Regions from separate parts of the Embleya sp. NPDC005575 genome, predicted to be linked through region 3. Evidence: riboswitches for the same ligand, from Rfam matches in the RefSeq annotation. Region 3 holds a riboswitch; each other region holds the start of a gene.

Region 1 (3,264 bases), on a different contig from region 3:
TGCGGTGGAAGGCGGTGTCGAAACAGGCGACCGCGGGAAGGTCCGGGCACAATGCGCGGATCGCGTCGATGCCGGCGAGCGCCCGGTCCTGGTGCAGGGGCGCGAGCGGGCGCAGCGCGGTGATCCGCTCGTACACGTGCGGATCGAGCCGGGCCGGGCCGGTGAAGTCCGCACCACCGTGCACGATGCGATGTCCGACGGCTTCGACGGGCCCGGCCGCGTGCACGAACTCGGCGAGCGCCGCGGACGGAAACGTGTCGGCGCAGCGCAGGTTCGAGGTGCACTCGATCGTGTCGTCCGACTCGACCACCGACACCTTCAGGCTCGACGAGCCCGCGTTGACGACCAGGACCCGACCGGGGACGGCTGACTGTGACCGGGTCGCGTCAGCGCTCATCGCGCACCACCACGTCGGCCGGGACGCGCCCCGGCTCGCGGCCGGCGGTGGGTCCGGTGCTGTTCGAACAACCGTACGGCGTACCGTGCTTCGCGGCGGCCGAGGAGGCGACGGCGCGCGGGTGGGCGGGGTGTCCCAGGATGGGCAAGGCAAAACACGGCGACGGCCTCCGAGGTCCATGCGTCGATGCGGTTTTCAGGACACCGCATCGCGCTTTCGCGCACCCGGGCCGAACGGCCCGGGGCCTGGGGCCGTACGGCCCTGACGCGTCGACGGCGCGCCAATCGAAACCATACCCATGCTCGGGCGGCCACGGGCAGTCACGACCGGGCTCGCACCGCCGCGCGCATCGGCCCCGCTCGGGGCCGGTCGGCCGAGCCGGCGTCTCGGCGACAACCGGCTGTTGGACCCGCCGATTCGGGCCGGTCGGCCCTGGTTCGGGCGTCACGCCCGCGGGAGGCTGAAGCCACGGCCCGAGCGCACGGCCGAGCGCGCCGGCATCGGGCGCGGCGTCGACAAGAGGGAACCGACCGACACAGGGCCGTTCGGCCCTGGTCGGCGCCCGGACGGGATTCGAGGGTTGAGAAATGAGCGAACACCCCGTGACAAAACGCGCCCTCGGCCGCCGGGAGACGTTGGAGCTGATGGCGAGCGCCCGGGTGGGCCGTGTCGTCGTCAGCGAGGGCGCGCTTCCGGCCGTTCACGTGGTGGCCTTCGCGCTCGACCGGGAGTGCGTGGTGTTTCGGGCTCCGCTCGGCTCCCCGCTCGCGAAGGCCGCACTCGATGCGGTGGTCGCCTTCCAGGCCGACCACATCGACCCGGCCGCACGGACCGGCTGGACCGGCACGGTCACCGGCCACGCCTCGCGAGTCCACGATCCCTCGGCCGTCGCCCATCTGGATCGCCTGCTCCCCGAGGTCGACGGCGACGAAGGGGAGCAGGCGTGGATCCGGGTCAGCTCGGAGTTCGTCACCGGTCTCCTCAGCCAACGCCGAACAATCGGCACGCCGTCCGCGGTTCCCGACGCCCAACAGGCGTAAAAGCCGCCGTTCACCCGGTATCCCCGGCGCATCCTCCGCCCGATCCCGAAATGCCGCGCCGCAACGCGGCCGATGGCCGGCGGGCCGCGGGCCGGTCGGTGACCGTACCGGGTGGAGCCGGCGCTGGACTTACTAGGACGTCCGACTATATCGTCTTCAACAACAAGGTCCGCGGTGCAGGGAAGTCGGTGTGAATCCGGCATGGTCCCGCCACTGTGACCGGGGAGTGCGCTGCCGCAGCACCAAGCCACTGGCGAAGGCCGGGAAGGCGGGCATCGTGCGTGGATCCGGAAGTCAGGATACCGGCCGCGGGTATATCCGTGTTGTCCACGAGGATGGAGCAAACACGCATGACACCGGTCCGCGCACCCGCCCCGGATGATCCTGCGAACGTCGAACTCCCCAGGAGTTCCTGATCATTTCGACGTCGACCCGCACCGGGCAACCACGCGCACCCGCGCCGAGGTTGCGTGGGCGGGTCATGCCCTCCTCCGGATCGCACCTGACGAGAGACAGGTCGTTCATGGTCCGCGAGCTTTCCCACTTCATCGGCGGCAAGCACGTCCTCGGTGCCTCCGGCGCGTTCGGCGACGTGTACGACCCCAACACCGGACGAGTACAGGCACGCGTTCCGCTCGCGGATCGCGCCGACACCCTGGCGGCGATCGCCGACGCCGAACGGGCACAACCCGCGTGGGCCGACTGGAACCCCCAGCGACGCGCCCGGGTTCTGGCCCGCTTCCTTCAACTGGTGGAGCCCGAACGCGAATCGCTCGCCCAGCTCTTGTCGGCCGAGCACGGCAAGACCATCGCCGACGCGCACGGCGACCTGCAACGCGGCCTGGAGGTCGTGGAGTTCGCCATCGGCATCCCACACCTGCTCAAGGGCGAGTTCACCGACAACGCGGGCACCGGCATCGACGTGCACTCGCTGCGTCAGCCGCTCGGCGTGGTCGCCGGCATCACCCCGTTCAACTTCCCGGCGATGATCCCGTTGTGGAAGATCGCCCCGGCCATCGCCTGCGGCAACGCGTTCGTGCTCAAGCCCTCCGAGCGCGACCCCTCGGTGCCGCTGCGCCTGGCCGAACTCTTCCTCGAGGCGGGACTGCCGCCCGGCGTCCTGAACGTGGTCCACGGCGGCAAGGAGAGCGTCGACACGCTCCTGGAGGATCCGCGCGTGCAGGCCCTGGGCTTCGTCGGCTCGACGGCGATCGCCGAGTACGTCTATACGACGGCCACCGCGAACGGCAAGCGCGCCCAGTGCTTCGGCGGGGCCAAGAACCACCTGATCGTGATGCCGGACGCGGACCTCGACCAGGTCGTCGAGGCGCTGATCGGCGCCGGATACGGCTCCGCCGGCGAACGCTGCATGGCCATCTCCGTCGCGGTGCCCGTCGGCGCCGAGACCGCCGACGCACTGGTGGACAAGCTCGTCGCCCGCATCGCCACACTGCGCGTGGGCCCCTCGCACGACCGGGACGCCGACTTCGGCCCCCTGGTGGGCCGGGATGCACTGGAACGGGTGCGCGGCTACCTGGACATCGGCGTCGCCGAAGGCGCCAAGCTGCTCGTCGACGGCCGCGACGTACGCGTACCCGGCCACGAGGACGGCTACTTCCTCGGCGCGTCGCTGTTCGATCACGTGACGCCCTCGATGCGGGTGTACCGCGAGGAGATCTTCGGCCCGGTGTTGTCGGTGGTCCGCGCGGCCTCCTACGAGGACGCGCTGCGCCTGGCGAGCGAACACGAGTACGGCAACGGCGTGGCGATCTTCACCCGGGACGGCGACACCGCCCGCGACTTCGGCCGCCGGGTGAACACCGGCAT
Region 2 (3,264 bases), on a different contig from region 3:
GTCGACACCTGGCCACCGCGCAACGCGCGCAGGGTCGCTGCGGAGTTGATCCGCCGGACCACGGAGGAGTCTCCGCCGGTCGCCTGTGCCACAGCTCTTGTCCTCTCATCGCGCCGGCGCGCGGTACGTGCGTCCGGGCCGTCGCGCCCGTCGTCGCTCAGGCGCGGATGGTACCCAGGTTTCGCGTCGAATCAGGACGCGGGCCGCAACGCGGTCGGCCCCGCCTCGGCGAACGCCAGCCGGCAGGTGTCCGCGCGGTAGGTCGCCACGGTGACCGCGGCGGTCCGGCCGAGCGCGGTGTACGTCGTCGTCACGATCAGCACGGCCGTACCCGGCGGACGCTCCAGGTAGCGCGCCTCCTCGGCCTCGGCCACGCCCAGTTCGACTGCGCGGTGCCGGCCCTCCAGGCGGTGCCCGCGCAGTTGGCGCAGCATCAGCGAGGCGCGCTCGAAGCCCGGGACGCGGGTGGACAGCGAGGGCACGACGGCGCGGGAGACGTACAGGCATTCCAGGCCGACCACCTGGCGCATGGAGAACTGCCGGCGGCGCAGCCGGTGCACCAGGGCCGAGGGGCGGCCCTTGAGGGTGTCCGCGAAGTGGTCGGTCACCGACATGGTGGCGCAGTCGATCACCTCGCGGTCGCGCAGGTCCACGCCGGGCCAGCCCTCGCCGTCGGCGCTGAGCGAGACGTCCACGCGCGGTCCGGCGACCGTAGTGCCGGCGCCGCGCTTGCGGACCAGGCGGCCTTCGAGTTCGAGCTGTTCGAGGGCGTGCCGGAGGGTGGCCCGGGCGACGCCGAAGCGGGCCGCGAGGTCGCGCTCGTTGGGCAGGATGTCGCCGGAGCTGAAGTCCTCTTCGATCGCCTTCAGCAGCGAGGTGCGCAGTTGCCAGTACTTGGGCTCGCCGAGGACCGCCTCGTCCGGCAATGTCGCCATGTTGCCCACGGACGCCCCCTCGGCTGACCGACGCCTGCGCGGCGCGGACTTATTGCATGCTCGGTTTACTAAAGACGGTTGAATATAACCGCGTCCGACTGCGAAAGGTCCAGACCAAGTCGGTCCAAGTTGCCGGTGACCTGGCTCACATCACCGCGCCCGGACCGGAGGCGCCTAAGCTGACCTGCGCGAATGGTTCACCGCCCCGGCCGGGGGCGCGTGTCGCAAGAGGGAATCCGGTGTGAGCCCGGAACTGCCCCGCAGCGGTGAGTGGGAACGAGAGCCGTCATCACGCACTGGACGCCGAGCACGGTGTCCGGGAAGCGACGGCCGGTAGGTGTCGGTGCCCGGACGGGCCGGCGTGCCCACGAGTCCGAAGACCTGCCTTCGCCCGTGCGCGGCCCGTCCGTGCGCGGCCCACCGGAGCCTCGCGGGAGGGTCGGTCGCGTGTTCGTGGCCGGCGCCGCCGCGTCGTCCCGGTCGGGACCCCGGATCGAACTCGCGAAGGAGAGTTCCCATGACCCGCTCGGACCGCTCGGACCGCTCGCAGCGTGCCGCTCGTCGTGATCGCGCGGCGCAATCCGCCACGCGGTCCGCCGACTCGGCCGCGTGCACGATCACCGTGTGCCGGGGCTGCTGTTGCGGCACGGCCAAGATCGCGGGTGCCGATCACGCGGGCCAATTGGCGGCGTTGGGCGCGGCGCTGACCGGCACTCGGGTCGCGGTCCGGCTCGGCGACTGTCTGGGCCCGTGCGAGCGCGGCAATGTGATCGTGGTGCAGCCCTCGCCGACGGGCCGTGCGGCGGGCGGCCGGCCGACCTGGTTCGGGACGGTCAACGACCGGGAAGCGACCGGCGAGATAGCGGCGTGGGCGGCGGCGGGCGGCCCGGGGGTCGCGGATGCCCCGGGGCTGTTGGACCTGTACGAATTCACACCGAACCGCAAGGCCAGGCAGGGGTTGGAATCCTGACGAGGGCTCATGCCGGGAGCCTGCCCGACCGCGAAGTCTCCGTTCGGTTCGCGGGCGCCACACCGCCCACCACCACGACGCCGCCGACGACACCGCCGACCACCGTCCCGCCGAGCACGTGCACCACGACGGCGTGGGACCGCGCCGCGATCTACGTCGCGAACAACACCGTGTCGCACAAGGGTCACCCGTGGAAAGCGAAGTGGTGGACCCAGGGCGAGGAGCCGGGTACGACCGGCCAATGGGGCGTCTGGCAGGACCTGGGCGCCTGCTGACCGGACCGCAGCGGGACCGGTACCCGGTGAGCGGGACCGCCGGAATCCCGGACCACCGGCGCGTGTCGACCCCCACCGCCGAATACTCGCTCGTGCCGATTCGGCGGCCTGCCTAGGATCGAGCGATGACGACTTCCGACCATGCCGCCGTGACGGACGCCGTGACGGACGCCGTGCGCCGGGGCGACGTGGACCGGCTCTCCGCCTACTTCGACGGGACGACGCCCTGCCCGGTCGCGGTGCTGCGGCAGTTGATCGGACATCCGGACCCGGCGCCGCGCCACCTCGGAGTCGTATTGCTCCGGGAACGCGCCGGGCGGCCCGATCAGGGCTCGACCGCGGAGTCGGCGAGCCTGCTGTCCGAAGTGCCGGCAGGGCCGGCCGAGACGGCGGCGGTACTGGCCGAGGCGTACGCGCGACTGCGCGTCCCGGTGCCGGAATGGCGGTCGGCGGCCTGGCCGGCCAAGGTTCGGATCGCCTGGTTGCGAGCCGAGATCATCGGCCGACCCGAGGCGACCGTGCGGGCCGAACCGTCGGGCGAGGAGCTGTACCGGGCGGTCGGCTCGATCGACGCCGACGCGCCGGCCGACCTCGACGACTACCTGCGCGGGCTGGTCGCCCGGCCCGATCCGGTGCTGCGCGCGGGGGCGCTGCGGGTACTGCGCGAGGGGGTGTACGGCGCGCTGCTGGGGCCCGAGCAGGCGCGCGGCCGGTTGGTCGAGCTGCTGGAGCCGGCCGGCGGGGCGCGGGTGGTCGCGGGAGCGCTGGCCCAGTTGGCCGAACCGTGGGCCGCCGGGGACGCGCCGGCGGGCCTGGAGTCGGCGCTGCGGCGGCTGGTGACGGAGTACCCCGAGGCCGTGGAGACCGCGGCCCGGTTCGGCCTCTCCGGGCTGCTGCGCGAGATCGCGGCGGATCCGCGATTGCCGGGGAGTCGGCGGCGGCGCGCCCTGGAACTGGTCGGGGAGTTCGCCGAACGCGGCGATACGGCCGCACTGTCGGCGCTTGCGCGCATGGACCCGCTGCTGTTCGCCGTGCCGTTCGTCGCCTGTCTGCGGGCAATGCATCGACGCGGTCACTTCGTCCG
Region 3 (3,264 bases):
GTACGACGTGATCAGCCGCTCCGAGCCGGACCTGTTCGGGGCGGACGGTCCGATGACGATCTGATCACCCGGTATCGGGCGCGGCGCCGGGCCTCCGGGCATCAGGGCCACCGGGCCACCGGCGCATGCTCTTCGATCCATTCCGGTGACCGCTCGATCACCCGCCCGGTGCCCGGTCGGCCCTCATGTCCCTCGACCGGGCGCAATCTCGGCGATATCCGGCCGCGCCGGGAGTCAACCCGCCCGCTTGCGGAAAGTACAAGGACATGTACGAACGCAGCCTTCCGCAGCACTTCGCGCGCTCGGCGCGGCCCGCCCGGTCGGGTGCCCGGTTGTGGCTGCCCGATGTCGAGAGCCCGCTCGACTCCTCGGTGCCGTGGCGCCGAATCGGCCAGTTCCTGGTGGACGTGGTGGCCTCCGCACTGTTGCTCGGGACCGCGATGTTCCTGTTCGTCCTGCTGCCCACCCACCCCGACGGTTCGATCCGCAGCGGTCCGTTGACCGCGACGATCACCGCCGGCGTGGTCGTCGTCGCGGTCGCGATCCTGCTCTGGTACTGGGTGCTGCGACCCGCAGAGCACGACGGGCGCACGTGGGGCATGCAGGTGTTCGGCATCCGCGTCGTGGACGTGTCCGGCGGGCGAGCGGGCCGGCGCCAACTGGGGATCCGCTGGCTGCTGTTGGCCGTCGACACGTTCGCACTCGGCGCGATCGGGCTGACCGCGATGCTCACCGACGGGCGCCGCCGGCGGGTCGGCGACCGGGCGGCGGGCACCCTGGTGGTCCGCGGTCGCGGCCCCGGCCTGGACTGAGTCCGCCGCGAAGCACTCGTGCTCGCCTTCGAGCACCTCGGTCGCCTTCCCGCGGCCCGCGCCGGCGCGTCGACCGCGTTCCGGAATGCGGCTATTGCTCGGCCGCTCCGCCCGCATTGTGGTCTTGCGCACGGTTTGCAAAAGCCACCTTGTCGCCATGTCCATCCGACCACTAGTGTCGGCTCGCCGTGGTGTTCGGGAAGCCGGTTCGATGCCGGCGCGGCCCTCGCCACTGTGATCGGGAAGTTCTCCTCCATCCCCGCGGAAACGTTGATTCGTCGCCTCGGGGAAGCCACTGGGACCGCTTGCGCGGCCCCGGGAAGGCGGAGACGTGAACGTACGACCCGTCAGCCAGGAGACCGGCCACGGCGATCGTCCGTCCACGAGGTGTTGGAGAGGGACCCTTCCTCATGCATATCGCCGAGGGCTATCTGCCCTGGGAACACGCCGCCGCCTGGGGCGTCGCGTCGGCCCCGTTCGTCGTCCACGGCGCCCGCGCGCTCACCCGCGAGGTGCGCGACCGCCCCGAGAACACCCTTTTGCTGGGCGCCTCCGGTGCGTTCTCGTTCGTCCTGTCCGCGCTGAAGATCCCTTCCGTCACCGGGAGTTGCTCGCATCCCACCGGCACCGGGCTGGGCGCCATCCTGTTCCGACCACCCATCATGGCCGTGCTGGGCACGATCACCCTGCTCTTCCAGGCGCTGCTGCTGGCACACGGAGGGTTGACCACGCTCGGCGCGAACGCGTTCTCGATGGCGATCGTCGGCCCGTGGGCCGGCTACGGCACGTATCGGTTGGCCCGCTCGCTGCTCGATCGACGCGGCGGCACGATGCCGCTGGACATCGCGGTGTTCCTGGGCGCGTTCGTCGCGGACCTGAGCACGTACTGCGTCACCAGCGTGCAGTTGGCCCTCGCCTTCCCCGACCCCGACAGCGGATTTCCCGGTGCCCTGGCCAAGTTCGGCGGCATCTTCTCGCTCACCCAGATCCCGCTGGCGATCAGTGAGGGTCTGCTGACCGTCCTGGTCGTGCGCTTGCTGCGGCAGTCCAGTCGAGGCGACCTGATCCGCCTCGGTGTGGTCACGGACGCGCGGGTCGCGGGCGAGGAGGAGAAGACCAAGTGAAGCGCTCGACGAAGATCAACCTGCTGATCGTGCTGGCCGTGGTGCTGCTCGCGGCGCTGCCCGTGGTGTTCGGGATGGGCGATCACAAGGACGAGCCGTTCGCGGGCTCCGACACCCGGGCCGAGACCGCGATCACCGAGAACGACCCCGACTACGAGCCGTGGTTCAGCCCGCTGTACGAACCGCCGTCCGGCGAGATCGAGTCCGGGCTGTTCGCGTTGCAGGCCGCCCTGGGCGCGGGCGTGGTCGGATACATGTTCGGCGTCAAGCGCACCCGTCGCAGGCTTGCGCCGGAGGCCGCGGACACGCCCGACGAGCCGGCGGGCGCGGCCGACGAGGCACCGGTTTCGGCATCGGGTCGCTGATCCCGTGCTGCCGATCGATGCGGCGGCGCATGCGAGTTCGTGGCGCCGCCGCCATCCCGCCGACAAGGCCGTGCTCTCCTTCGGGCTGCTCGGCTGCGCGGTGGCGCTGCCGCCGTGGCCCGGCGCGGTGCTGGTCGCCGGGACCGTCCTGGTCATCGCGTTCGGGTTCGCGAAGGTGCCCGCCCGGCGGCTGTGGCGGGCCGTCCGCGCGCCGCTGGGCTTCGCCGCGACCGGCGCCCTGACGCTGCTCGTGGGCGTCGGCGCGGACGGCGTCGTCTGGGCCGAGGAAGGCCCGCGGCACGCGGGCGAATTGCTGGCCCGCTCCACTGCCGCCGGCCTCGCGATGTTGTTGTTCGCGTTCACCACACCGCTGTCGGACGTGCTGCCCAGACTGACCCGGGTGGGAGTCCCGGCCGCCGTGGTGGACGTCGCGGCGGTGATGTACCGCATGTTGTTCCTGCTCTACGACACGACCGCGCGGATCAACCAGGCGCAGGCCGGCCGGCTGGGCCATCGCACCCGACGGGCCCGGTGGCGCTCGGTGGCCGGGCTCGGCTCGGCGGTGTTCGTGCACGCGTTCGCCCGCGCCCAGCGCTTGGAGGCGGGCCTGGCCGGGCGTGGCTACGACGGGCGCCTGCGGGTGCTGGTGGACGAGGTACCGATCTCGCGCGTCTTCGTGGCGGGCTCCCTGTCCGTGGTGGCGGCGGTCGTCGCCGCCACCCTTCTCCTGGTATCGGTGGTGCCGTGAATCCGTTGCGGGTACGAGAGATCGGATACGCCTACGAGGACCAGCCGCCGGTGTTCGCCGGGTTGTCCCTGACCGTTTCGGCCGGGCGCGCGCTGGCCCTGCTCGGGCCGAACGGGAGTGGCAAGACCACGCTGCTGCGGCTGTTGACCGGCGGCCTGGCGCCGGACTCGGGACACGTCGAGTTGCACGAGGCGCCGATTCGGCACGACCGCAAG

The links. Region 3 has a riboswitch for cobalamin ahead of ABZS54_RS14595 (energy-coupling factor ABC transporter permease). Riboswitches for the same ligand answer to the same signal wherever they lie in the genome.
Region 1: it holds a riboswitch for cobalamin, as region 3 does, so the genes downstream of both, ABZS54_RS09805 (CoA-acylating methylmalonate-semialdehyde dehydrogenase) here and ABZS54_RS14595 (energy-coupling factor ABC transporter permease) in region 3, are expected to answer to the same signal.
Region 2: it holds a riboswitch for cobalamin, as region 3 does, so the genes downstream of both, ABZS54_RS35685 ((2Fe-2S) ferredoxin domain-containing protein) here and ABZS54_RS14595 (energy-coupling factor ABC transporter permease) in region 3, are expected to answer to the same signal.

Annotation. Positions count from the first base shown of each region.
Region 1 covers NZ_JBEXCV010000020.1:52,054-55,317, forward strand. The annotation lists gene ABZS54_RS09795 (acetate/propionate family kinase) at 1-397, opposite strand, end outside; gene ABZS54_RS09800 (pyridoxamine 5'-phosphate oxidase family protein) at 985-1,437, shown strand; cobalamin riboswitch at 1,593-1,763, shown strand; gene ABZS54_RS09805 (CoA-acylating methylmalonate-semialdehyde dehydrogenase) at 1,961-3,264, shown strand, end outside.
Region 2 covers NZ_JBEXCV010000165.1:3,778-7,041, reverse strand. The annotation lists gene ABZS54_RS35695 (ROK family protein) at 1-92, opposite strand, end outside; gene ABZS54_RS35690 (GntR family transcriptional regulator) at 192-935, opposite strand; cobalamin riboswitch at 1,162-1,318, shown strand; gene ABZS54_RS35685 ((2Fe-2S) ferredoxin domain-containing protein) at 1,453-1,905, shown strand; partial or broken gene ABZS54_RS35680 (carbohydrate-binding protein) at 1,938-2,180, shown strand; gene ABZS54_RS35675 (HEAT repeat domain-containing protein) at 2,306-3,264, shown strand, end outside.
Region 3 covers NZ_JBEXCV010000034.1:32,093-35,356, forward strand. The annotation lists gene ABZS54_RS14585 (class II aldolase/adducin family protein) at 1-64, shown strand, start outside; gene ABZS54_RS14590 (RDD family protein) at 267-812, shown strand; cobalamin riboswitch at 985-1,195, shown strand; gene ABZS54_RS14595 (energy-coupling factor ABC transporter permease) at 1,223-1,936, shown strand; gene ABZS54_RS14600 (energy-coupling factor ABC transporter substrate-binding protein) at 1,933-2,301, shown strand; gene cbiQ (cobalt ECF transporter T component CbiQ) at 2,306-3,049, shown strand; gene ABZS54_RS14610 (ATP-binding cassette domain-containing protein) at 3,046-3,264, shown strand, end outside.